2 regions of the Brenneria goodwinii genome follow, and region 2 is predicted to be linked to the other one. Evidence: predicted binding sites of a transcription regulator. Region 2 holds the regulator's gene; the other holds the start of a gene.
The links. The regulator CRP, encoded in region 2, controls carbon source genes, mostly activating them, when cyclic AMP is high. The targets are predictions, from matches to a motif close to ATGTGANNNNNNTCACAT.
Positions count from the first base shown of each region.

Region 1 (6,083 bases), 370 kb from region 2:
AGATCCCGCGGAAATTACGCTGGCGACGCATCTGGTGGTACTGAACGACAAGCTGGAACCGCTATTTGCCGAGGGGCGTTATCAGGAAGCGTTGGTGGAGCTGGCTGCGCTGCGTGAGCCGGTTGACGCCTTCTTCGATCAGGTCATGGTGATGGCTGACGACGCGGCCGTGCGCGTTAATCGCCTGACGTTGCTCAATGCGTTGCGTAATCTGTTCCTGAAAGTGGCGGATATTTCGCTGTTGCAGTAATGTTCGCGCGCGTCCTCTTCACGCCGAAGGGGGCGCGCGTTTCTGACGGTTTTGCCTGTTCTTAACGGCCCGATTTCTCCAATGCTATGCGATAACCGGGTTAATATCAGCGTATTTCCAACGTCTGAAGATTTGAATTATTTATGGCGTAATTAGCCTGGCGCTCGTTTTTATATTAATTATTTAACACATAAATATAAATTAAATATCATCCCATTAACGCAAGCCATTAATTAATACTTCATATTCTCAACATAGTGACAATTATTTTTTTACCTATATTAGTCATACCGTTAACGTTAATTATAACCTTAGATATCTTATTGTTTTTATTCTATTTCATTTTTTGTGAAATAGAATAAAGATCACAATTATCCTGTAATGACAGGCTTATACTAAAAATAAACTCTGATTGTTACTGATGTGCCCAAACGTATAAGTAAAATAAATAACACCATGATTTTATTTATTATAGCAATGTCGATAGCTTCGCAAGTACAGACGGGCGGCGAACGGGTCATTCAGGAAAAGCGCGGCCAACGTACCTGCAACTTGAAAGATGAAGGGTATATTAATTTCTTGATTACTAGACAGAGGAATAGTCCTGTTGTTGGTCAGGTAGGACAAAAAAGAATGAAATAATAACCGGGGTATTTGAACCGATAGCGCCATGACTCTCTGTCTGCTGTAGAACTATTTATATAGCTTATTATCAATTACAGGAGTTCATTATGAGTGCGATTAACTTTTCTATCCCGCGTGATATCACCTATGGTGAAAATGCGATGGCGCGGCTTGCTACCTTAAGGGGTAGCCGGGCGGCGATTGTCACCGGCGGCAGCTCGATGAAGCGGCATGGCTTTCTGGCCCAGGCCGAACAATTGCTCAATCAGGCGGGGATGGAGTGCCTGCTGATTGATAATGTTGAGCCCAACCCCTCGGTGGCGACGGTACAGCGCGGCGCCAAAGCGATGCTTGAATTCCAGCCGGACTGGATTGTGGCGATTGGCGGCGGATCCGCTATCGACGCGGCGAAAGTCATGTGGTGTTTCTATGAGCATCCGCATCTTAAGCTAGAGGATATCCTGCCCGTCGGTTCCATGCCGCCGCTGCGCAACAAGGCCAAATTTGTGGCGATCCCTTCCACCAGCGGCTCGGCTTCGGAAATCACCGCCTTTTCCGTGATTACCGATACGGAAAGCCATATTAAATACCCGATCGTTGCCTCAGATATGGTGCCGGACATCGCTATCCTCGATCCGGCCATTCCGGCAACCTGTCCGCCGCACATTACGGCGCATTCGGGCATGGATGTGTTGACCCATGCGCTGGAAGCCTACGTGTCCACCGCCGCTACCTCGTTTACCGACCCTTATGCGCTGGAAGCCATCCGGCTGGTATTTGAGAATCTGGAGACGGCCTACCTTTCACCGGATAACATGCAGGCGCGCTACCACATGCACAACGCTTCTGCGCTGGCGGGTATTGCGTTTACCAACGCCTCTCTGGGCATCATCCATTCGCTGGCGCATAAGATTGGCGGCGAGTTCGGCGTAACGCACGGTCTGGCCAACGCGATAATGCTGCCTTACGTGATTCAGTTTAACCGTCACTGGACCAATAAATATCAACAGATCGAAAAACGCTTTGGCATTATCAATCTGCCCGAAGCCATTCGGGATCTGAACCATCGGTTAAACATTCCCGATACGTTCCGCGAGTGCGATGAAGTGGATTTCAGTGAAGATAAATTCATGAAGGTGCTTGACCGCATGAGCCAGAATGCGCTGGACGATCCTTGTACGTTGACTAACCCCGGCGATCCGAAAGTGGAAGATATGAAGGAGCTGTATACCGTTTCCTACTACGGAAAGTGATCAGCTAACGTTAGCGTCCGGGGTCGGGGCGGCCGATCCCGGATGTTTTTTTATGATTTTGTTTTTTCGCCCGGTCTTATCAAACTGATTCTACTATGCTTACTGTCATGCCCTTCACCTTCAGGCTGCCGCCGCGCCGGCTTCATTGCCCGTTTGCAGCGCGGCAAGCGGCGTGCAAACTGCGCCAGGCCGATTCTCTTATCCTTATCGCGGGTTTACTGGGGCGTTTAGCCGCTGCCTGGGGACTTTGAGAACGATAGGGTAGAGATGCATGACGCTAACAAAAAATCACTGATTGAGAATCAGCTACAACAGGGGGATGGAATGAAAGGATGGATGGAATATCGCTCACGCTGGCTATTGCCGGTACTGATGTTCTTTATGGCGTTGCAGCTTACCGCATGTGGCGATTCTGAAGCCGACCAACGCAAAGCGTTTATTGATTTTCTACAAACGGTCCATCTGCAACAAGATGGGAAACTTCCTGCGCTGAGCGAAGAGCAAAAGACGAAATTCGGGCCTTTTGCTGATGATTACGCGATTTTAACTACATTTTCTCAACAGTTAAATCAAGCGGTGGCAGGAAGCCTGACGCCGATGCTGACCCAGGTTTCCCAGATTCGCGTACCGCAGGATTATCTGTTGCAGCGCGACAATCTTCGCCAGTCCATCGGGGCGATAAATCAGCTGGGGCAGCAGATTCAGGAGGCGAAGGCGCAGGCGGATAACGCCCTGCGTATGCGCAAGCAGCCGGAAGAGTTACAGGTTATTTACGGGCGGCTGTATGCGCAAGTCGTTACCCAGCCGACCAACGTACTGCTGCCCACTATTCCCAGCGCGCTCTCGTTTATACAAAGCCTGATTCAGGTGGGGGATTACCTTGAAGCGCAGGGCAATCAGGCGGTTTTTAACGGCAACTCGGTGCAGTTTCCGACGCAGCAGCAGGTTGCGCAATACAACAGCATGGTGTCGGGGTTGGCTATCCAACAGCAGAATCTGATGAATGCGCTGAAACCTCTTAACGGCTCCGCCAACCGATAGTGATGTTCCGTTCTCGCGAATCGGCGTCAAATCAAAAATAAATTGTGATTCAACTCTCATAAATGGAATAAATGAATGTTGCGGATATGTGATATGCATCACATGTCCGCAGACTGTTCCTGCCTAAATTTTGTTCAATTTCCCTATTTTTGTGAACCACATCACTCATTTGTGACCTTCCTGTAGGTTGAATGTGTGATTTTTGTCACAAAACCTCTCCTGATTGCTAAGCGAAAACAGAGTGCTAGAGTCCGATCTGCATACGGGAATGCGGACGGATATTGGTCACTCCGCTCACGATAAAAATCACGCGCTCTCATCGTCAGCGCGCTCAATAGGAGTGTGTTTTTATGCTTTCACCAGATATCAAGATCAAAGTTCAGAACTTTGGTCGCTTTCTTAGCAACATGGTGATGCCCAACATCGGCGCATTTATCGCCTGGGGTATTATTACCGCGTTGTTTATTCCCACCGGTTGGTTGCCTAACGAGACGCTGGCGAAACTGGTTGGGCCAATGATCTCTTACCTGCTGCCGTTGCTGATTGGCTATACCGGTGGTCGCCTGGTGTTTGGCGAACGTGGGGGCGTGGTTGGCGCGATCACCACAATGGGGGTGATCGCCGGGACCGATATCCCGATGTTCATGGGGGCGATGATTGCCGGCCCGTTGGGCGGCTGGGCCATTAAGCGCTTCGATCGCCTGGTTGACGGCAAAATAAAAAGCGGCTTTGAAATGCTGGTCAACAACTTCTCTGCCGGTATTATCGGCATGCTGTTGGCGATCCTATCATTCCTGGCTATCGGCCCGTTGGTTGAACTCTTCTCACAGGCGCTGGCCGCCGGTGTGAACGTGATGGTGCGCAATGGCCTGCTGCCGCTCACCTCTATTTTCGTCGAACCGGCAAAAATTCTGTTCCTGAACAATGCGATTAACCACGGTATCTTCTCGCCGCTGGGTATTCAGCAGGCGACTGAAACCGGGAAATCGATCTTCTTCCTGATTGAAGCCAACCCCGGCCCCGGTCTGGGCGTACTGATCGCCTATATGTTTTTTGGCCGCGGTAATGCCAAAGAGTCTGCGCCGGGGGCGGCGATTATCCACTTCTTCGGCGGGATCCACGAAATCTACTTCCCTTACGTGCTGATGAATCCGCGCCTGATTATTGCCGTTATCCTCGGTGGGATGACCGGTGTGTTTACCCTCGGCTTGCTGAATGGCGGTTTGATTTCTCCGGCGTCTCCGGGATCGATTCTGGCCGTGCTGGCTATGACGCCAAAAGGCGCCTACTTCGCCAATATTACGGCGATTGTGGCGGCATTTGCCGTGTCCTTCGTGGTTTCCGTCATTTTGCTGAAGAGCACGAAAAACAAAACCGAGGACGATCTTGGCGACGCGACTCGCCGCATGCAGGAGATGAAATCGTCAGCCAAAGGCGGCGATCGTGCCGCTGCAGGCGTCAGCGGCGATCTGAGCACCGTGCGCAAAATCATCGTGGCCTGTGACGCCGGTATGGGGTCCAGCGCCATGGGGGCCGGCGTGCTGCGCAAGAAAGTGCAGGATGCCGGGCTGAAAAACGTTTCCGTAACCAACAGCGCCATCAATAACCTGCCGGAAGATGTCGATCTGGTGATAACCCACCGTGACCTGACCGAACGCGCGCTGCGTCATGCGCCGCAGGCACAACATATCTCGCTGACCAACTTCCTTGACAGCCAGCTGTATAGCGATCTGGTCGCGCGTCTTGTCGCTGCGCAGGGACAAGGCAGCGCCTCTCCGGCGCCGGTTGTCGCGGCCGCCAAATCGGATGTTGCCGAAGAAGGGGCGAAGCTGTTCCAACTGAGCGCCGCCAATGTCTTCCTTAATCAGCATGCGGACACCAAAGAACAGGCTATTCGTTTCGCCGGTGAACAACTGGTGAAAGGGGGCTATGTCGAGCCGGCCTATGTCGAGGCCATGCTGGAGCGTGAAAAACTGACGTCAACCTATCTGGGTGAATCCATCGCGGTGCCGCATGGGACGATCGAAGCGAAAGACCAGGTGCTGAAAACCGGCGTGGTCTTCTGCCAGTTCCCTGACGGCGTGCGCTTTGGCGAGAGCGACGATGACGTTGCTCGCCTGGTCATCGGTATTGCCGCCCGTAATAACGAACATATTCAGGTCATTACCAGCCTGACGAACGCGCTGGATGACGAATCGGTAATTGAACGTCTGGCCCATACCCAGAACGTACAGGATGTGCTCGATCTGTTGTCGGGCAAAAAGAGCGCCTGAAACCACGGCGATGCCGCCCTGGCGGGCGGCCTCTTTTCTGAATGTTGTTTTAAAAGGGTAAAGCATGATGAAAGCATTACATTTTGGTGCCGGTAATATCGGCCGGGGATTCATCGGTAAACTGTTGGCTGACGCCAATGTCGAACTGACTTTTGCCGACGTCAATCAGCAACTGCTGGATGCGCTGAACAGCCGCAAAAGCTATCAGGTTCGCATCGTGGGAGAGCAAACGCGTCTTGATACCGTCAATAACGTCAGCGCCGTTCACAGCGGCAGCCCGGAAGCGATTGCGCTGATTGCCGACGTCGATCTGGTCACGACGGCGGTCGGGCCGCAAATTTTGGAAAAGATCGCCGGCACGATCGCGCAGGGGCTGGTGAAGCGTCATGCCAACGGCAATGTGCAGCCGCTGAATATTATCGCCTGTGAAAATATGGTGCGCGGCACCAGTCAGCTCAAGCAGCATGTGCTGAAACTGCTGCCGGCCGCCCAGCAGCAGTGGGCGGCGGAACATGTGGGATTCGTCGATTCCGCCGTTGACCGCATCGTGCCACCTTCCGAAGCCGGCGACAGCGACGTGCTGGCCGTGACGGTGGAAACCTTCAGCGAATGGATCGTCGATCAAACGCAGTTCAAGGGTAC
Region 1 is NZ_CP014137.1:4,402,275-4,408,357, forward strand. Features, by position in the region: gene glyS (glycine--tRNA ligase subunit beta) at 1-250, shown strand, start outside; gene ACN28R_RS19505 (iron-containing alcohol dehydrogenase) at 982-2,127, shown strand; gene ACN28R_RS19510 (DUF3053 domain-containing protein) at 2,464-3,168, shown strand; gene ACN28R_RS19515 (PTS mannitol transporter subunit IICBA) at 3,519-5,441, shown strand; gene ACN28R_RS19520 (mannitol-1-phosphate 5-dehydrogenase) at 5,509-6,083, shown strand, end outside.
Region 1: the regulator CRP is predicted to act here: its motif matches at 3,255-3,272, upstream of ACN28R_RS19515 (PTS mannitol transporter subunit IICBA).

Region 2 (6,083 bases):
CATTACCGCGTTAGTGGCGATTTTGTTTCACCATTAATCGGGATATCAGGAGAAAGAACATGGTTTTCTCTGATTGGATCAAGCCAGGCGGATTACTGCGTCGGTTGGCAAAGCGCTTATTTCAGGTCATCGTCACGCTGTTCGGATTATTGATCCTGACATTTGTGATTGGCCGCGTGATGCCTATCGACCCCGTCCTGGCGATTGTCGGACAAGATGCCGACCAAAGTACCTATCAGCAGGTTTATCAACAGTTAGGTTTGGATAAGCCGCTGTATGTGCAATTCTTTATCTATTTTAATTCACTGTTACACGGCGATCTGGGCAATGCTTTGCTGACCGGTCGTCCGGTAGTCGACGACATTATCCGTGTCTTTCCCGCCACCATAGAACTCGCCACGATGGCGATTATCGTCGGCGCCGGCCTAGGCGTGCCGCTGGGCGTGCTGGCGGCGGCAAGACGGGGAAAAGTCGCGGATTATATTGTCCGTTTCATCAGTCTGGCCGGCTATTCCACGCCGATATTCTGGGTGGGGATGATGGGGCTGCTGGTTTTCTACGCCTGGCTTAACTGGGTGGGGGGCGCCGGACGGGTGGACATGGCCTATGACGGGCTGGTGGAAAACCGTACCGGGTTGCTGTTGCTTGACGCCATGCTGGAGGGCAATTGGGAGGTATTCCGCAGCGCGCTCAATCACCTGCTGCTGCCCGCCACCATTCTTGGTTTCCATTCTTTGGCTTATATCAGCCGTATGACGCGCAGCTTCATGCTGGCGCAACTCTCGCAGGAATACATCATCACCGCCCGGGTAAAAGGACTGACGGAATTCCGTGTGGTGTGGGCGCACGCGTTTCGTAACATCCTGGTGCAGTTGCTGACGGTTGTCGCGCTGGCTTATGGCTCCCTGCTGGAAGGGGCGGTGTTGATCGAAACCGTATTTTCCTGGCCGGGGTTCGGCTCCTATCTTACCGGCAGCCTGCTGCTGGGCGATATGAATGCGGTTATGGGCTGTGTCTTGCTGGTGGGGCTGATTTTCGTCACCCTTAATCTGCTGGCGGACATGCTGTATCAAATCTTTGACCCGAGGACCAACGCATGAGTATTTCCTCTGGACCGGTACTCAGTGCGCTACCGGAAAAGCGTGACGGCCGCCTGAAGTTACGCTGCTTACGCATATTGGGATTTTTATCGCTGATGATGCGCAATCCGCTGACCGCCATCGGCAGCGCCATCGTGCTGATGTTGATGCTGGTGGCGCTATTTGCGCCGTGGATAGCGACCCACGATCCGCTGGCGCAGGATCTGTCCAACGCGCTACAGGCGCCGGGCGCGGCGCATTGGTTCGGCACCGATGAGTTCGGGCGGGATGTTTTCAGCCGTCTGGTTTATGGCTCCCGCATCACGTTGTATATCGTGGCGCTGGTGTCGGTCACCGTCGGGCCTATCGGCCTGTTATTAGGCGTTGTCGCCGGTTATTACGGCGGCATCGTTGATACGGTGCTGATGCGGATTACCGATATCTTCATCTCTTTCCCCAGTCTGGTGCTGGCGTTGGCTTTCGTCGCCGCGCTGGGGCCGGGGCTGGAGCACGTGGTGATTGCCATTACCTTGACTGCCTGGCCGCCCGTCGCCCGTCTGGCGCGGGCGGAAACGCTGTCGCTGCGCCATGCGGATTTTGTCTCCGCGGTGAAATTACAGGGCGCTTCCTCTATCCGTATCCTGCTGCATCATATCGTCCCGCTGTGCCTGCCGTCGGTGATCATCCGTATCACCATGAATATGGCGGGCATCATTCTGACCGCCGCGGGGCTGGGCTTCCTGGGACTGGGCGCGCAGCCGCCCGATCCTGAGTGGGGCACCATGATCTCCGCTGGTCGCCGCTACATGATGGAGTGCTGGTGGTTAGTGACTATTCCGGGGCTGGCGATTCTGATAAACAGCCTGGCGTTCAATTTTCTTGGAGACGGCCTACGTGACATCCTCGATCCCAGAACTGAATAACATGTCCCCTCGCGCTTCGGCGGCGGGCAACCTGCTGGATGTTGAAAATCTGCGGGTAAGTTTCGTCAACGGCGGCGTGGTGACCGATGCCGTACGCGGCGTTTCCTTTTCGCTGGGGTGTGAAAAGCTGGCGATCGTCGGCGAATCCGGCTCCGGCAAATCCACCGTTGGGCGCGCCTTGTTGCGGTTGCACCCGCGCAGTGCGCGGATTACCGCCGATCGGCTGCGCTTTGGCGATACCGACCTGCTTAACGCGGATGAAGCGCGGATGCGCCAGATTCGCGGCAAGCGGATTTCCATGATTATGCAGGATCCCAAATATTCATTGAATCCGGTGGTGTGCGTCGGCGACCAAATTGCCGAGGCCTATCTCGCGCATCACAAGGTTTCACGCAACGACGCCAAAGAAAAAGTGATGGCAATGCTGGATGTGGTGCGCATTCGCCAGCCGCAACGCGTGTACGGACTGTATCCGCATGAAATTTCGGGCGGGCAGGGGCAGCGCATTATGATCGCCATGATGTTGATTACCGAACCTGAAGTGGTGATTGCCGATGAACCGACCTCCGCGCTGGACGTTTCCGTGCGTTTGCAGGTGCTGGCGATGCTTGACGATCTGGTTGGAGAACGCGGTCTTGGGCTGATTTTTATCAGCCATGACATCAATCTGGTGCGCAGTTTCTGCGATCGGGTACTGGTGATGTATGCCGGTCGGGTGGTGGAGTCGATTGCCGCGGCCGATCTTGATAACGCGCAGCATCCCTATACCCGCGGGTTACTGAATTCATTGCCGGATATCGACCATCCGCGTCCGCGCCTGCCGGTAATGAACCGCGATCCTGCCTGGATTAACGAGTAAGGAGTTTTTATGGCGACCGAAACCATTCATCTGAGCCAGCCCTCGAACTTGAGCAGGCCCATGATTGAAGTGAATGACCTTAATCTGTCTTTTGGGCAGGGAAGTGCGCAGAATCAGGTGCTGTATGACGTTAATCTTACCGTCGGCGATGGCGAGATTTTCGGTCTGGTTGGGGAGTCCGGCTCCGGGAAGACCACCGTACTGAAATGTCTGGCCGGGTTATTTAATCACTGGCAGGGCAGCTTGCTGATTGATGGGCAGCAACTGGCGCACCGCATCGATCAAGCTCGTTGCCGCCGGGTGCAAATGGTCTTTCAGGATCCCTACGGTTCGCTGCACCCGCGTCATACGGTGGAAACCATCCTTGAAGAGCCGTTACTGATTCACCGTTTCACCCATCGGGATGACCGTATTGACGCGTTGCTGGAGAAAGTGGGGTTAGGGGCATCGTTCCGCCGCCGCTATCCCCATCAGTTGTCCGGAGGGCAGCGCCAGCGTGTTGCCATTGCCCGCGCATTGATTCTGGAGCCGCGGGTGCTGCTGCTGGATGAGCCGACTTCGGCGCTGGATGTCTCGGTGCAGGCGGAAATCCTCAATCTGTTGGTTGAGCTGCAGCAGCAGGAGAAATTAACCTATCTGCTGGTAACCCACGATCTGGGCGTGATTTCTCATCTGTGTCATAAAGTGGCGGTGATGCAGTATGGCCGGATATTGGAAACGCTGGATATCAGTGATTTAACCCGCGATACGCCGAAGAATGCCTATACTGCCATGTTGGTGGATGCCAGCCGCCAGTATAGCCGCGATCTGGCGGTGCGCTCGGAACGCATGGGATAACGTGATAACGTTTCGTGCGTAAATCGGCGACAAAACGAAGAGGACTGGCTGTAACGTCAGTCCTTTTCGCATCATAAGATAAGGTAAGAACCTGGCTTGCATTTAACAATTGGTTAAAATAAGTAATCTGTACGTAAAAAAAGGTAAATGGGTAGCGTTAAGGAGTGTGGATATTTACAATCACTACGCTTTCTGTAAGCGGTTTCTTCAAAAAGGAATTCTCATGCTCAAACGTACTCTGGTTGCTGCGGCGGCCTTTATTTCACTTACGGCTTTTTCTCCGGCGTTCGCCGCCAACGGCGTAACGCATGTTTTGCTGACGACGTCGGCAGGAAACATTGAACTGGCATTAGATAATCAAAAAGCGCCGGTATCGGTGAGGAATTTTGTCGAGTACGTTAATAACGGTTTTTATAACGGGACGACGTTTCATCGAGTGATCCCCGGCTTTATGATCCAGGGCGGCGGTTTTACCGCTGATATGAAACAGAAAGCGACTAACCCGGCGATCGCCAACGAGGCGGATAACGGGTTGCGCAATCTGCGCGGCACCATTTCGATGGCGCGTACGGCGGAAAAAGACAGCGCGACCAGCCAGTTTTTCATTAACGTCGCCGACAATGCGTTTCTCGATCATGGTCAGCGCGATTTTGGCTACGCGGTGTTTGGTAAAGTGGTCAAAGGGATGGAAGTGGCGGACAAAATCGCCCAGGTTCAGACTGAAAACGTCGGCCCTTATCAGAATGTGCCAACCAAACCGATCGTGATCCAGTCAGCGAAAGTCCTGCCCTGAGGCGTATTTTCGGGCGGTGGTTTATTTCCAGCCAATAAATCTGAGCGGGTTCGAAGAATTCGCTCAGGCTAATGGCAATGCGTTATTTGTTTTATTAATTATCCGTTTTTAAACCATTATATTATTGCCGACAAATATATCGGATAAAAAAAAGCGTGAGATAAGTCTCACGCTTTTTTGTTGTAGGGTCATGCTAATACGCCGGTTTAACGGGTACCGTAGACGACTATTGTTTTACCATGTGCGGAAATCAGGTTCTGATCTTCTAACATTTTAAGTATCCGCCCCACGGTTTCACGTGAACAGCCAACAATTTGGCCAATTTCCTGACGTGTGATTTTTATTTGCATGCCGTCAGGGTGGGTCATGGCATCTGGTTGTTTCGCCAGGTTTAGCAATGTCTGAGCGATACGCCCCGTGACATCAAGGAAAGCCAGATTACCGACTTTCTCTGACGTTACCTGCAGTCTGCTGGCCATCTGAGCAGACAGGCGCATCAGAATATCAGGGTTCACCTGGATCAGTTGTCTGAATTTTTTATAAGAAATTTCAGCAACTTCACAAGCCGTTTTCGCCCGAACCCAGGCGCTGCGTTCCTGACCTTCCTCAAACAAGCCGAGTTCGCCGATAAAATCCCCTTGATTCAGATAAGAGAGAATCATTTCCTTGCCTTCTTCATCTTTGATCAGCACTGCGACAGAGCCTTTCACGATGTAGTAAAGCGTTTCTGCTTTTTCACCTTGGTGAATAAGCGTACTCTTCGATGGATACTTGTGGATGTGGCAATGAGAAAGGAACCATTCGAGAGTCGGGTCTGTTTGCGGTTTGCCGAGAACCATTCGATATCATCCTCTGTTGTCAGTCACTGCGCAAATCACAGGGCTCAGAGTTCCCTGTACGGCGTATTTACTGTTAAAAGTTCAAATTCAGTGTAGGCAGAACGACGTCAGGGAATATACTGAAAACCTTTATCTGGCGACGTCATCATCTCCCCGGCATCTGAGTTTGTCCAGAATAAGGCAGATTCTGTTCTTGTTTTTAACACACCTTGAGGGACGTGTCTTGTATTGTCTCATTTCAGCATGATAAAGCTCTGGTTATAAGATAATTTTGTACAGTAACGATATAAATATTCAAAAATTTTTTAGCGGAGGCAGCATGCAGGCTCGAGTGAAGTGGGTTGAAGGCTTAACATTCCTTTGCGAATCAGCTTCAGGACATCAGGTTTTAATGGATGGAAATTCAGGGGATAAATCCCCCAGTCCGATGGAAATGGTTTTGATGTCGGTTGGCGGATGCAGCGCGATCGATGTGGTATCCATACTGCAGAAAGGGCGTAATGACGTTGCCGACTGTGAGGTTAAGCTGACGTCGGAGCGGAGAACGGAGTCGCCTCGTCTGTTTACCCATATCAACCTGCATTTTATCGTAACGGGCAAAGGGTTGACTGATAAAGCCGTAGAGCGTGCGGTCGCGTTATCTGCGGAGCGGTATTGTTCAGTGGCGTTGATGCTGGGTAAAGCGATCGAAGTGACTCACAGTCACGAAGTGATTGATATCTCGTAAATAGGGTACGCGCTTTTTTAAACATG
Region 2 is NZ_CP014137.1:4,771,586-4,777,668, forward strand. Features, by position in the region: gene ACN28R_RS21165 (ABC transporter permease) at 60-1,100, shown strand; gene ACN28R_RS21170 (ABC transporter permease) at 1,196-2,002, shown strand; gene ACN28R_RS21175 (ABC transporter ATP-binding protein) at 1,974-2,861, shown strand; gene ACN28R_RS21180 (ABC transporter ATP-binding protein) at 2,922-3,698, shown strand; gene ppiA (peptidylprolyl isomerase A) at 3,922-4,491, shown strand; gene crp (cAMP-activated global transcriptional regulator CRP) at 4,698-5,330, opposite strand; gene ACN28R_RS21195 (OsmC family protein) at 5,650-6,057, shown strand.